4 regions of the Streptomyces sp. NPDC008125 genome follow, and region 3 is predicted to be linked to each of the others. Evidence: riboswitches for the same ligand, from Rfam matches in the RefSeq annotation. Region 3 holds a riboswitch; each other region holds the start of a gene.
What was found. Region 3 has a riboswitch for cobalamin ahead of ACFZAX_RS21065 (ribonucleoside-diphosphate reductase subunit alpha). Riboswitches for the same ligand answer to the same signal wherever they lie in the genome.
Positions count from the first base shown of each region.

Region 1: it holds a riboswitch for cobalamin, as region 3 does, so the genes downstream of both, ACFZAX_RS32075 (CbtB-domain containing protein) here and ACFZAX_RS21065 (ribonucleoside-diphosphate reductase subunit alpha) in region 3, are expected to answer to the same signal.
Region 2: it holds a riboswitch for cobalamin, as region 3 does, so the genes downstream of both, ACFZAX_RS10560 (ABC transporter substrate-binding protein) here and ACFZAX_RS21065 (ribonucleoside-diphosphate reductase subunit alpha) in region 3, are expected to answer to the same signal.
Region 4: it holds a riboswitch for cobalamin, as region 3 does, so the genes downstream of both, ACFZAX_RS26640 ((2Fe-2S) ferredoxin domain-containing protein) here and ACFZAX_RS21065 (ribonucleoside-diphosphate reductase subunit alpha) in region 3, are expected to answer to the same signal.

Region 1 is NZ_JBIBHR010000027.1:4,426-7,996, forward strand. Features, by position in the region: gene ACFZAX_RS32060 (hypothetical protein) at 1-288, opposite strand, end outside; gene ACFZAX_RS32065 (tetratricopeptide repeat protein) at 523-870, shown strand; gene ACFZAX_RS32070 (CbtA family protein) at 1,027-1,800, opposite strand; gene ACFZAX_RS32075 (CbtB-domain containing protein) at 1,823-2,038, opposite strand; adenosylcobalamin (AdoCbl) riboswitch at 2,042-2,188, opposite strand; gene ACFZAX_RS32080 (enolase C-terminal domain-like protein) at 3,152-3,571, shown strand, end outside.
Region 2 is NZ_JBIBHR010000005.1:110,435-114,005, reverse strand. Features, by position in the region: gene ACFZAX_RS10570 (ATP-binding cassette domain-containing protein) at 1-50, opposite strand, end outside; gene ACFZAX_RS10565 (iron chelate uptake ABC transporter family permease subunit) at 47-1,168, opposite strand; gene ACFZAX_RS10560 (ABC transporter substrate-binding protein) at 1,165-2,196, opposite strand; cobalamin riboswitch at 2,318-2,507, opposite strand; gene ACFZAX_RS10555 (beta-ketoacyl synthase N-terminal-like domain-containing protein) at 2,635-3,571, opposite strand, start outside.
Region 3 is NZ_JBIBHR010000012.1:36,593-40,163, forward strand. Features, by position in the region: gene mctP (monocarboxylate uptake permease MctP) at 1-342, shown strand, start outside; gene ACFZAX_RS21055 (hypothetical protein) at 499-1,143, shown strand; gene ACFZAX_RS21060 (GNAT family N-acetyltransferase) at 1,200-1,718, shown strand; cobalamin riboswitch at 2,027-2,166, shown strand; gene ACFZAX_RS21065 (ribonucleoside-diphosphate reductase subunit alpha) at 2,308-3,571, shown strand, end outside.
Region 4 is NZ_JBIBHR010000017.1:119,744-123,314, reverse strand. Features, by position in the region: gene ACFZAX_RS26650 (amidase family protein) at 1-772, shown strand, start outside; gene ACFZAX_RS26645 (glycosyltransferase) at 1,092-1,400, opposite strand; cobalamin riboswitch at 1,536-1,661, shown strand; gene ACFZAX_RS26640 ((2Fe-2S) ferredoxin domain-containing protein) at 1,751-2,152, shown strand; gene ACFZAX_RS26635 (hypothetical protein) at 2,828-3,571, shown strand, end outside.

The sequences.
Region 1 (3,571 bases), on a different contig from region 3:
AGAACCCATCGCCGCTGCCATCTCTCTGACCTCTTCCGGCGACGCACCAGTCATGGAATGCGGGTTCATGAGATCTCGGCCAGGCGATCCACCCGACACTTGGGCTTCGGAATCGGCTTCTGTGAGTGCCTTGCCTTCTCTGAGTGCCTTGCCCAGTCCATCGCTGATGCGTCCGATGCCATCGCCCACGCCAACGGCACCGGTGCCGATAAGGGCCACGCCGCCCGCGACCACGAAACCGCCACCGAGGCAGCCGAAACCGGTGAGACAGAGTGCCCCACCGCCCACGACGCCATCTCCGCCTAAGGGCTGTCCCGCAATTCCTGGCGGGTGCGCGACGACAGCTACGGCACCTCGCCGCGTTGTCGGAACGTCCACACACATCCTGCGCTCCGGCCGGGCCCGTGGCGCGATCGCCACCTCCCCGATTTAGTGGAATATTCAACCACCGGGGTATGTTGTCGCGATCACACGGGCGGGAGGCTCGAACAGCCGCCCCGCCGGCGGCAGAGGAGGAAGCACATGGACGACACCTACTACGAGTTCGGCACGGCCGCCGACCGCTGGAACCGCGCACAGTTCTTCTTCGAGGCGAAGGAGTACCTCACCGCGGCGCGCATTCTCGGCGGGCTCGTGGACGAGGTCCCCGAGCAGGTAGCCCCGCGTCTGCTGCTCGCCCGTGCCTACTACCACTCGGCTCGGCTCGGGAAGGCGGAGGCGGAGCTGCGGATCGTCCTGGAGCGTGACCCGGTCGAGGACTACGCGCGCCTGCTGCTGGGCCGCACCCTGGAGCGCCAGGGCCGGCACGAGGAAGCCGGGCCGCATCTTCGGATGGCCGCCGCCCTGAACGGCGACTTCGGCACCGAGTGACCGTGGCGCCGTCAGCCGTCGCGGAGCCCTGAGCGGCGTCGGGTACCGGGGCACGACCTCCGCCTGTGCGGCCCCCCGCCTGTGCGGCCCCCCGCGTGTGCGGCCGGTGAGCTCTCCGGCCGCACACGGGGGGGGGTGACTCAGCCGCGCGTGGGTTCAGCCCACCGCCCCGGCGGTCCGGGGAACCCCGTCCCGGGAGGTCGCGTCCCGCCCCCGCGAGGAAAGCAGCAAGCGCTCGGTGAGGGCCCCGAAGATCAGCCCGAAGCTCACCCAGAGGGTCGCCTGGACCGCGAGGGTGGAGAGCCGGAACTCCCAGAGCAGAGTCGCCGGGAAGTCCGCGCCCACCTCGTCGAACGACGGCAGGAACACGTACGCGAGTCCGATCAGCAGGACGTATCCGGCTGACGCGGCGATGGTCGCGTTCCAGTTGCCGAGACGCGGCGCGAGCCTCCTCCCGGCGATGACGGCGGCGACGGCGAGCAGGACACTCAGCGCCACCATGAGGAAGAACAGCCCCGTACGTTGACCGATGGTGTCCGGATTGCCGACGGCCGGCGGGTTGGCGGGGTACTTCAGGAACGGTACGAGGTACACGGTCAGCAGCGCCGCCCCCGCGACCAGGGCCGCGGTGGCGCGGGGGCCGAAGCTCCCGATGCGGCCGAGGGCGTAGCAGAAGACGAGTGCCGCGATGCCGCCGACGGCGACGCCGAAGACGAGGACACCGGTGGCGAGGCCGCCGGTGGCCTGCATCGTCCGGCTGACCAGTTCCTCGCCGCCGTGGTGGTCGTGGTTGTGGGCTTCTTCCAGGGCGATGGACGCGTCCACCCGGGACTCACCGAGGAAGTAGGCGACGAGGAGTGCCGCGACGCCCGCGAGCAGGCCCGCGAGCATGCCGCGGACCAGGAGCGCTCGAACGGATACGGAGTTCATGAGAGTTCGGTTCCCCTGAGGTCTAGTGGCAGGGGAAGCCGAGAAGGTGACGGCCGTCGTGGACCCACTCGTGAACGGCCTCGCCGGAGAAGACCGAGGTGGCGCCCTGCTCCGCGCCGACGAAGTACAGCAGGACGAGCATGAGGATGCCGAAGAAGACCGCCCACGGGGCGATCGCCTTCAGCGATATGGGGGTGACGGCGGGTACGCCGGTCGAGGGTGCGGCAACGTGTGCCATGGCAGAACCTCCTGAGGGAACACGCGTCCCGATCGTGGTGCCTGAGACGACGGTGCTGGGTCTGACTTCCCGCAGGTACGGGTTCACAGTGGCGCGACCGTGCCGGATTCTCACCGGACTTCCGTTACACCGTCGTCATGCTGGTGAGACCATAGCGCCTGTGTTCGAGCGCCGCCATGGGGCGTTGTATCGCCGCCCCGTCAACGTGCAGGCCGGAAAAGGCCGTTGAGGAAGGCGACAAAATGACGCGATGCCCCTGCGGGTGATATTCGCCTCGCCGGCGTCGAACCCCGCACCGCACGACGCCGGTTCACCGGCGATGCCGTCGGCCGGCTCGGCTCCCCCGCCGTCGGCATCTCTCGCCGGGCACCGCAGTTCCGGCCCCGCCCATCCGTCCGGTCCGGACGGATGGGCGGGCAGACCGGTCACGGTCGGCCTGAGTACCCGGGCCCCACCTGACACAGCCGCACCCACCCGACCGCCCCCGGTCGTACACCCTCGCGGCCCGTGCCGCACCCCCATGCCCCTGTCGCACCCCCACGTGTCGCGCCCCATCGTGCATGGTCACGCACAGTTGTGCACCTGGCGGAACAGTTGCGGCGCCTCCGCACGCTCACCCGGCGCCCGGCATACCTCACCCCTGCCCCGCCATGGCTGAAACTCGCCCAAGAAATCCGCGCCCGATCGGCGATGCCCCAAGGCCTCCATCCGCCCCTCCCGGGCGGCCGGCACCGGACAGCCGCCCGACATCTTCCCAGCCAAAGAGGCATGCACACAGCCAACCCGCCCTCTCGCGGTCGACATCCCGACGCCCTCCAACTCTTGGCCGGAAGCCGCACCCGCAGCCGTCACACCTCCATGGTTTCGCGCCCGCCTGACTGAAAGCGGCCCATGCATGGCCCTTGACCTCGGCGCGCCACGGCGCCTACTTTCCGTGCAGCGATTCGCCATATTGACCAACGTTCATATATATGAACCTGAAGGGTGCTTCATGCTAGAGGGCGTTCTGTTCTTTCCCGTGACTCCGTTCGCTCCGGACGTCGCCCTGGGCCGCGCTCTGGTGACGGCCGGGGCCGTCAGCGGCGCCGGTGGGGTCGCCGGGGAGGTGCTGTGATGAGCGGCAGCCTGCGGATCACCCGCATCGGGATCACCCCCGTGGCGTTCAAGGACCCGGCTCTCCTCAACGCGGTCGGCGTCCACGAGCCGTACGCGCTCCGCGCCGTCGTCGAAGTCCACACCGATCAGGGTGTTTCCGGGCTCGGCGAGACCTACGCCGACGAGGGGCATCTGCGCCGGTTGCGTGCGGCTGCCGACGCGATCACCGGCATGGACGTCCACGCCACCGGTCCGATGCGCCGGCGGATCGCCGAGGTGATCGGCAGCGACTCCGGCAGCGACGGCCACGGCCTGACGGGCATGATCACCACGAGCAGCACGGTGGACCGGGTCTTCTCCCCCTTCGAGGTGGCCTGTTTGGACATCCGGGGCCAGGCCGTCGGCCGCCCGGTGAGCGATCTGCTCGGCGGTGCGGTA
Region 2 (3,571 bases), on a different contig from region 3:
GCCGCCCGGCGCACCCGGTCCGCCCGCAGTCCCTCGACGGGGGCGGTCATACGACCCTCCGGGTGCGGTGAAGGACCAGGACGAAGGCCGGTACGCCGATGAGCGCGGTGACCACGCCGACCGGCACCTCCTGCGGGTCCAGGACCGTTCTGGCCAGGGTGTCGACCCAGACCAGGAAGACGGCTCCGGCCAGCGCGGTGACGGGCAGCAGTCTGCGGTGTCCGGCACCCGCGAGCGCCCGGGCGGCGTGCGGCAGCACCAGGCCGACGAAGCCGATCGTCCCGGCCGAGCTGACCAGTGCGGCGGTGAGCAGCGCGGTGGTGCAGAGCAGCACGGTCCGGGTCCGCGCGACGTGGACGCCGAGGGTGGCAGCGGCGTCCTGGCCGAAGGCGAAGGCGTCGAGCGTACGGGCGTGGGCCAGACAGATCGTCAGGGTGAGCACCACCACGCCGGTGCAGAGTTGGACGTCCGTCCAGCCGACACCGCTGAGGGAGCCGAGCAGCCAGAACAGGACGCCGCGGGTCTGCTCCGCGTCGGCGGCGGTCATCACGGTGAACGAGGTGAGCGCGGAGAAGAGTTGCATCACCGCGACGCCCGAGAGCACGACCCGGTCCGTGGTGCCGCCGAGGCTGTGGCTGAGGAGAAGGACGAGCGCGAACGAGGCGAGCGCCCCGACGAAGGCGCCCGCCGAGAGGGAGACCGCTCCCCCGCCAACGCCCAGCACCACGACCACGACCGCGCCGGTGGACGCCCCCGAGGAGACGCCGAGGACGAAGGGATCGGCGAGCGGGTTGCGGAGCAGCGACTGCATGACGGTCCCGCACACCGCGAGGCCGGCGCCGCAGACGGCCGCGAGCAGGGTGCGCGGCATTCTGAGGTCCCAGACGATGCCGTCCCGGATCGGGCTCAGCTCCGTGTCGCCGAGGCCGAGGTGGGCGGCGACCACCGACCACACGTCGGCGACGGAGATCCGGGCCGGGCCGATGGTGACGGCGACCGCGACGGAGGCAAGGAGCAGGACGGTTCCGCCGCACCACAGGAGCGGTTCGGGCAGGGCCCGCAGGCCGGTGCGTCGCCCGTACGGTACGGAACGGGCGCCGGCCGGCACCGGGCGGTTGCCGGCCGGTGCGACGGTACGGGTTCCCGCCGGGTCTTCGCCGGCCGTCATCCGGCGAGGCCGAACTCGCGCAGCCCCGCCGCGACGCGCTCGATGCCCTCCACCGTGCGGATGGTGGGGTTCATGGCCTGGCCGCTGAGCAGGACGTACCGCTTGTTCCGTACGGCGTGCATGTTCTTGGTGACCGGGTTGGACTCCAGGAACTCGATCTTCTTCTCGGCGCTTTCGGCCGTCTGGGACTTGCGGGTGAGGTCGCCGATGACGAGGACGTCCGGATCGCGGTCGGCAATGGTCTCCCAGTTGATCTGGGGCCATTCCTCGTGCGTGTCGTCGAAGACGTTCTTCGCGCCGAGTTCGGTGGTGATGATGCCGGGCGCCCCGCAGCAGCCCGCCAGGTACGGGGCCTCGGCGTTGGCGAACCAGTACATCAGGGTGGTGCCGGAGGCGTCGGTGCCGTCGGTCGCCTCCGTCACGCGGGCCCGCAGGCCGGCGATCAGCTTCTCGCCGCGTTCCGGCACGCCGAACACCCGGGCCAGGTCGCGTATCTCGCCGTAGACGCTGTCCAGGGTGAGGGCGGTGGAGCGGGCGCCGTCGCCGTCGCCGCTGTTGTCCTTGCCGGCGCAGTCGGAGGGCGAGACGTACGTGGGGACGCCCAGGTCCTCGAACTGTTCGCGGGGCGCGACCCCGCCCTTGCCGAGGGTGGACTCGAACGAGGCGCTGACGAAGTCGGGTTCCTGCGCCAGCACCTTCTCCGAGGAGGGGGCATTGTCGGAGAGCCTCGGGACCTTCGCGTCGGCCTTCTCCAGGCCCTTCATCACGGGGTCGGTCCAGGTGGCGGTGGCCGCGAGCCGGTCGGCGAGGCCGAGGGAGAGCAGGATCTCCGTCGATCCCTGGTTGAGGGAGACCGCGTGGTGCGGGGCGGAGGTGACGGTGACGGTGCGTCCGCAGTTGTGGAGCGTCACCGGATATCCGTCTGCGGCCGCACCGGCGGTGGCCGGTGCGTCGCCGGTGCCGCCGCAGGCGGTCATCAGCAGGAGCCCCGCCGTCAGCAGGGCGGCGGAACGGACGGATCGGGCCATGGGCGCGTGCCAGGCGTCGCCTGGCAGGCGGGACTTTCGAAACACGGCCATGGGCGGCACGGGGTACCTCGGCGTCTCTGGGCCCATGCGCGGGGCCCGTTGTACGGAGTACTGCGGCCCGTTCGGGTCGCAGGGTGCCAGCAGGTCTTCGGACTCGGGTTCGTGCGGACGGGGCGCCTTCCCGGGAAACCCGTGGGTCTCCCAGTGGCCGTGGCCCCGCCCGTCCCCCTCACCGCTGCGCGTCAGTTCCGGACTCTCACCGGATTCCCTGACCCCATGTGTGGAGTGCGACTGGCACTGGGAAGCTATCACGCCCCTCCGCGCCCGCCGGATGCCTGTTCGGTGCCGTACGACCACCGCCACGGCCCGGAGCCGGGTACGGCTGCGGGGCGCCGCCGGAGGTCGTCCGGCGGCGCCCCGCTGCTCACGGATCCCGGGTCAGGGCAGCCGCAGCGCGATCACGGCGTTGTGGCCGCCGAACCCGAAGGAGTGGCTGACGGCCCGGCGGACGGCGACGGGCCGGGGCGCCTTGGTCACGCAGTCGATGTCGAACCCGGGTGCCGGGGCGTCCAGGTTGGCGATCGGCGGGACGAGCTGGTGCTGGAGGGTCAGCACGGTGAGCGCGGCCTCGATGGCGCCCGCCGCGCCCATGCAGTGGCCGAGCACGCCCTTGGGTGCGGTGACCGGCGGCCGGTGCGGGTAGGCCCGGGCGATGAGGGCGGCTTCGGTGGCGTCGTTGAGCGGGGTCGCGGTGCCGTGTGCGTTGACGTGGCCGACGTCCTCGGCGCGCCAGTCGGCGTCCCGCAGGGCGGCGTCGACAGCCGCCCTGGCCACCTTGCCGGAGGGGTGTGGGCTGGTGGGATGGTGGGCGTCGGTGGTGGCTCCCGTGCCCGCGATCAACGCCCTGGGGACGGCCCCCCTGGCCAGGGCGTCCTCGGCCCGTTCCAGCACCATGATGGCGGCGCCCTCGCCCATGACGAGGCCCGCGCGGTCCTCGGCGAACGGGCGGCAGAGCCGAGACGGGTCGCCGTCCGGCAGAGCCGCCGCCCCGGACCGGGCCAGACCCGTCATCGCCACCGGGAAGACGATCGACTCGGTCGCCCCGGCGACGGCGATGTCGCACTGGCCGCTCATCAGCATGTCCCGCGCCACCGACAGGGCGGTGACCCCGGACGAACAGGCCGTGCACGGAGCCAGGCTGGGGCCGGTGGCCCGGAGCTGGATCGCGATCTCCGCGGCGGGCATGTTGGGGATGGTGAGCAGGATGCCCGCGGGCGAGGATGCCTCGGCCCCCAGCCGGTCCAGCACCACGGCCTGTTGGGAGAGCGCCGCCGACCCGCCGCTGCTGGTGCCCACCACGACCGAGACCCGGGCG
Region 3 (3,571 bases):
CTCTTCACCCGGTGGTTCCACCGCTGGGCGCTCATCGCGGGCTGGGCGGTCGGCATGCTGTACGGCACCCTCGCCGCGTACGGTGTGGCCTCCCCGACCCAGAAGCACTTCGGCGGCTCTTCGAAGGAGATCCCGGGCATCGGCGAGATCGGCTACATCGGCCTCACCGCGTTCGTGCTGAACGTCGTGGTGGTGGTCGTGGTGACCTTCGTCCTCAACGCGCTCAAGGCCCCGGCGGGCATCGACGAGACCTCGCCGGAGGACTACACCGCGGACGTCGGCGACAAGGGCGTGCAGGCGGAGCTGCCGCCGGCCGTCGTGGGGGCGCCGGGCGGCCACTGACGCGGTCGCTGCCGTGCCGGACCATCGCACGGCGGTGACCCGCTTCGGCGAACCGTCCACCGGGCCGTCGCGTCCTCCCTCCGTGGGAGGGGCGGCGGCCCGGTGGCGTACCCGCCCCGCGACCGGACCGCCGGCCCCGTACGGAAGGATGTGCTCATGACATCTCGCACCCGGCTGCGCGGCCTGTGGCCCGCTCTGCTGGTCCTCACCCTCACCGGCTGCGGCACCGAGCACGTCGGCGCGGGCGGCGCGTCCCCCGCCGCGGACGTACCCGAACACGCCGAACTGGAGGCGAGGGCGACGGCCCTCCAGACCCGGGCCGACCACGTGTACGTCACCGAGGTGACCGGCTACACCCTGGCGACGCAGTCGGTGGGCGTGCTCGGCGACGACGGCTTCGGCAGCTCCTACACGGACAGGAACGGCCACGTGATCCAACTCGGCGTGGAGCGCGCCGACTACTCCCCCGCCGACTGCGGGGAGCAGGAGCCGGCCGACGGCTCGCCCGACTACACCGTCTGCGAACGCGAGGGCGAGGGCTGGTACCGCGCGACCGCCCTCGGCCACGCGTACGCCCGCACCGAGGGGGACGTCTCCGTGACGGTCAGCGCCGAACTCACCGCCGTGGACCGCGCCACCCTGCGCGAGGCGGCCGAAGCGGCCCACCGTGCGGACGACGCCGAGCTCGACAGAATCCTCCCGTCCCTCGGCCAGGCCCCCGGCTCGCAGCCGATCCAGCGCGGCGACCTCCCGCCGGAGGGCGACGGAGCCCCGAACAACGGCGTGGGCGCGAGCGGTTGAGTCCTTTCCCGGACCGGCCTGTCCGGCCGCCCCGGGCGGCGCGCAGAATGACCGTCATGGACCTGACGATCAGAAGGGCCGAGCCGGAGGAGTACGAGCTCCTCGGCGAGATCACGGCCCAGGCTTACCTCGCGGACGGGCTGTTGGGCGGAGGCGAGGACGACCCCTACCTGGCCAGGCTCCGGGACGTGCCGGGCCGGGCCGCCGTGGCGGAGGTGCTGGTCGCCGTGGACGACACCGGCACGGTGCTCGGCGGAGTCACCTACGCCCCGCCCGGCAGCCCCATGTGCGACGTCGCGGCCCCGGACGAGGCGGAGTTCCGCATGCTGGCGGTGGGCAGGGCGGGGCGGGGCCGAGGAGCCGGAGAGGCGCTCGTACGGGCCTGCGCGGCGCGGGCCCGCGCCACCGCGGGCGTCACCGCTCTCGCCCTGTCGACCCAGCCCGCCATGGCCGGGGCGCACCGGATCTACCACCGGCTCGGCTTCGCGCGCACCCCGGAACGCGACTGGCGGCCGGTGCCGGACCTGACGCTGCTCACCTATCGACTGGACCTGGAAGCGGGCTCGGACGCCTGAACCCGGTGGGCCGGCCCCGGGCCCCGGCCCGGGCCTCGCGTCAGGCCCGGCGCGCGTGCCGCGGGAGCGCGGCGGACCCGGCCGGGTGCGTGACCGGGCCGGGGTGCCCGCCGGGGAAGTCCAGGGACTCCGAGCGTGCTGCGGGAGATGCCTGGCGGGTCGTGGGCCACGACGGCGTGCCCGGCGGCCGGACCGTGGCCAGGACCCCGGGGAAGGAGCGGGTTCTCCCTTGTCCCGCGCGCCCTCCGCGCCCGCTCCGGCATGGGAACACCGCGCCGCACCGCCACAACATGTGGGGCGTTCTCGCCCCCCGGCCACCACATGTATGCTCGTCTCGCTGTCGTCGCAGGGGAATCCGGTGCGAATCCGGAACTGTCCCGCAACGGTGTGAACCGCGCGTTTCGCGCACCTTCGAGTCCGGCTACCTGCCGACAGCGCGTCCGGCTCACCCGAACCGGACGCCCGTACGTCCGGGCCTCGCGGTTGGGCCGGTGGACGCCGTGTGCGGTGCTGCCCGTCTCCAGGTGGCGCGCCCCGCGGCCCTCCCCTCCCCCCGCCGGTCCAGAGCCGAGCGAGGGAGAGCACCACCGTGACCATCGCGCCCGCCGATCCGGCGTCCGTGCCCGCAGCCAGCGCAGCGACCGAGCCCGTCGACGGCCCCGGGGCCGCGCTGTTGCGCACCCTGACCGCCCTCACCGCGGACCTGCCGGACACCGACCCGGGGAAGGTCGCCGCCGCCGCGCTGCGGGGCCGCAGCGCGCACGCCGACGAGGCCGAACTGCTGACCCTGGCCACCGAGTCGGCCGCCGGCCTGATCGCGGAGGACCCCGCCTACTCGCGGCTCGCCGCCCGGCTGCTCACCCGTACCATCGCCGCCGAGGCGGCCGGCGAGGGCGCGGTGTCGTTCGCCGCGTCGGTCGCCGTCGGCCATCGCGAGGGCCTGATCGCGGACCGTACGGCCGCGTTCGTGGCGCTGCACGCCGAGCGGCTGGACGCGTTGGTCGACCAGGCGCTCGCGGACGGTGCCGACGACCGGTTCGGCTACTTCGGGCTGCGTACCCTCTACAGCCGCTACCTGCTGCGCCACCCGCTCACCCGCCAGGTGGTGGAGGTCCCGCAGCACTTCATGCTGCGGGTCGCGGCCGGGCTCGCCGAGGACGACTCGGCCCGCGCGGTGGACGAGGTCGCGGCGCTCTACAGGCTGATGAGCCGGCTCGACTACCTGCCGTCCTCCCCCACGCTCTTCAACTCGGGCACCCGCCACCCGCAGATGTCCTCCTGCTATCTGCTGGACTCCCCGCTGGACGAGCTGGACTCGATCTACGGCCGCTACCACGAGGTGGCGCGGCTCTCGAAGCACGCGGGCGGCATCGGCCTGTCGTTCTCGCGCGTCCGCTCGCGCGGTTCGCTGATCCGGGGCACCAACGGGCTCTCCAACGGCATCGTGCCCTTCATGAAGACGCTGGACGCCTCCGTCGCGGCCGTCAACCAGGGCGGCCGGCGCAAGGGTGCCGCCGCGGTCTACCTGGAGACCTGGCACGCGGACATCGAGGAGTTCCTGGAGCTGCGCGACAACACCGGCGAGGACCAGCGGCGTACGCACAACCTGAACCTGGCGCACTGGATCCCGGACGAGTTCATGCGCCGGGTCGACGCCGACTCCTCCTGGTCGCTCTTCTCGCCCGCCGACGTCCCCGAGCTGGTCGACCTGTGGGGCGACGCCTTCGACACCGCCTACCGGGCCGCCGAGGCGAAGGGCCTGGCCCGCCGGACGATCCCCGCCCGCGAGCTGTACGGCCGGATGATGCGCACCCTGGCGCAGACCGGCCAGGGCTGGATGACGTTCAAGGACG
Region 4 (3,571 bases), on a different contig from region 3:
GCTCGCCGGTCCCGATCCGCGCGACCGGCACTCCATTCCCTGCCACGACGTGGACTGGACGGCCGCCGCCCGCCGCGGTCGTGAGGAAGGATGCGCCGGACTCCGCATCGCCTACAGCGCGGATCTCGGCTATCTGCCGGTCGACCCGGCGGTACGCGCGGTGGCCGAGGAGGCGGTGTCCGTCTTCCGCGCGCTGGGCTGCACCGTGGAGGAAGTCGACCCCGGCTGGAGCGACCCCGCCGAGGCATTCCAGGCAGTCATCACCGCCGAGACCGACCTGACCGGCATGCGAGGCCTCGTCGACCAGTACGGTCCCGCCATGTCCCCGCATCTCGTGGCCTGGATGACGCGTGACTGGACGGCGCGGGAACTCACCGACGCCAACATCGCGCGCAAGGCGCTCACCAACCGCATGGCCGCGCTGATGTCCGAGTACGACCTCCTGATCACCCCCACGGCGGCCGTGCCCCCCTTCCCGGTCGGCGTGCACGGCCCCGAGCGCATCGACGGCCGTACCGTCGGCGACACCGCCTGGATCGGCTTCAACTACCCGGCCTCCCTCACCGGCGCGCCCGCGACCAGCGTCCCGGCGGGCCGCACCCCCGACGACCTGCCCGTGGGGCTCCAGCTGATCGGACGCCATCTGGCGGACGCGACCGTGCTCCGCGCGGCAGCCGCGTACGAGAAGGCGCGCCCCTGGGCACACCGCCGCCCGGACCTGTCGTCCTGCGCAACCGGCAGCACCCCGGCGGTCGCGGCCCCCGCCCGTTGAACGGGCGAGCCGCGTGCGGCGGGCCGGCCCGTACGGATGCGGCCGGGCTCGCGGGCAGGACGAGGCCCTTACGGACGAGCCGCCTCGATCGCCGGCTCCGGACGGATTTCGGCACGGAGGAAGGGCTGTTCCGGCCGGTGCGGGCGCAGAGCCGCGCCGGTGAGGAACCGGGTGGGCCGGGAGTCTCGTCGGACCGGGAGCCGGGCCGCCCCAAGCCCCGCGCCAGGCCCCCGCGCCAGGCCCCCGCGCCAGGCCCCCGCGCCAGGCCCCCGCGCCAGGCCCCCGCGCCGGCTCAGCCGTCCGTTCCGGGCGGAACGACTCAGATGGCGACGACCGCCCCTTCACGCATCCATCCCCGGCCGTCCGCCGCCGCATCGCTGGTGACCAGGACGTAGCCGTACTCGTTGTACGAGGCGCCCTCGCAGGTCGACGCACCGACGATGTCGCCGGCGTACTTGGTCTTCACGACGGCGCTGTTCGGGTTCGGGTCCTCGTACACCCCGGCGGTCGGCCACACGACCTTGTACTGGCAGCCGGACTGGGCCGCGGCGCCGGGGGCGGTGGCGACCACTCCGGCGAAGCCGACCGCGGTGGCAAGGACGGTGGTGGCGATACGGGTCGGGCGCATGAGCGGTGGTACTCCTCCGAGGGCGACGATGTGTCAGGCACATGATCATAGGGGCGGGTTGGGGCGGTCGCTCCCGCCCGTACCGACCAGGCACACCGGATGGGATGATGCCCGGTGACAGGGCGACGGCGGTCCGAGGAATCCGGTGTGAAACCGGAGCGGTCCCGCCACTGTGATCGGTGAGCGGGTCCCGGCGTACCACTGCCTCCGGCGAGGGGCGGGAAGGGCGGGACGGGCGGCGCCCCGAGAGCCAGGAGACTCACGCGGTCGCCTCCTCGACGAACGCCGGGGCGGACCTCCCCGGAGAGGGGTGGTTCGGCGTGCCCGCAAGGCCGGCCGAAGAGGCTCACGTGCAGAAGAACAGCACCAGGACCGGGGCGGTGCCCGGCACAGGCGCGACGGCCGGAGCGGTGCCCTGCCGGGTGGTCGTGTGCCGGGACTGCTGCTGCGGCAGCCGCAAGGTGACCGGAGTCGATCACGGGGCGCAGACGGACCGCCTTCGCGAGGAGGCCCCGGTGCGGATATCGGACTGTCTGGACGTCTGCGACCAGGCCAACGTCGTGGTCGTGCAGCCCTCCACCGAGGGCCGGGCCGCCGGAGCCCGGCCCGTCTGGCTGGGACTGGTCAACGACCCCGGCGCGACCGAGGACATCGCCTCCTGGATACGAGCCGGAGGACCGGGCGTGGCCCCGCGCCCGGAGATCCTCGACCTCTACACCTTCGAGCCCCCCGGGCGCCGGGGCCCCCGGTAGGACCCGCCCCGGCGGGGCAGGACGCACGCTTGCCCGGAAGCGGCCCGGGCGGCGGGGAAAGGTCGAGCTCCGCCCCGGCCCGCGCACGTCCGACGCGAGCCGAGGCACACGGGGCCGGGACGCCCGAGACGTCCCGGCCCCGCCGCTGCTCCCCGGGACGGGGTCCGGACAGCTCGCCGCGGACCGTACGGGCGGCGGCGACCAGGTTCTCCAGGGACAACCGGGTCTCGGTCCAGGGGAAGCCGACGCGGCGCACCGCCGTGCGCGGGTCCGGAACGTGAGGCGGGACGCAGGCCGTGCGCGGGTCCGGAACGTGAGGCGGGACGCAGGCCGTGCGCGGGTCCGGAACGGTGCGGTTGACCGGGCGGACAGACCGCTCGTATGTTTTCCGCGGCGTGACGGCACGAGGAAGCCTGTGGATTTCCAGCACGGTCGCGCCACCGTGAGCCCGCCACCGACGGAGGGCGGGCGGGTCGGACACCCAAGCCCTCGTCCCGCCCATATGTGCGAGGGACGCACGACTCCGAAGAGAGAGCCCACCGTGAGCATGCCGCCCGCGTTCCGACGGATTTCCCCACGGGGCACCCCGGTTGCCGTACCGGTCCGGCGTTCCGCCACCGGGACGGACCGCGGTGCACCCACCGGTGCGCCGGCCGTGCCGGGTCCGGTCTCCGCATGACGGATACAGATCCGGATACGGATACGGCCACGGCGACGGTCCTGAGCGAGTCCGTGACCGGTCTGGGCCCGTTCTTCGCTTTCCGGATCCATCCCCTCGGCACGGAACCCGACGGCCCCTGGCAGCCGATGTCCCGCCCGCTGCTCGAAGCACGTGTCGCCGCGGTCGGGGCACGGCTCGCTGCCGCGGGCGGCCGGCCACCCGGCTCGGTGGAACCGCGCGTCGCGGCCTCCGTCGCGCATCTGGGGCTGGCCGCCCGGCTGATCTCCCCGGCCCTGGCCGCCGCGGTGCTGCACGACCGGGTCCTCGCCCCCGGCCTCACCGAGCTGCGATGGCAGCCCGTGATCGGCGGACCGATCCCCCTCTCGCTGCCCGACAGCGCCGTCGCCGACAGCCCGGCGGGATCCCCGGAGCACCTCGCCGACGAACTGAGCACCCGCCTGCTGGACGGCCCGCTGCGCGAACTCAGCGACATGATGGGGAAGTTCTCCGTATCCCGGCACATTGTGTGGGGGAACACCGCCTCGGCCCTCAACGGAGCAGCGACCATGATCGCGGCCGCGCGCCCGGAACTCGCCGCCCGCACCCGCAGCCTGACCTCGCTCCTCCTCGCACGCCCCCCGCTGCGGGGCACCGCGACCATGGCCGGCGGCGGAACCTTCCGGCGCCGCAGCTGCTGCCTCATCTACCGCGCCGCCCCCGACCGCAGCGGCCCTCTGTGCGGAGACTGCGTGCTGGCC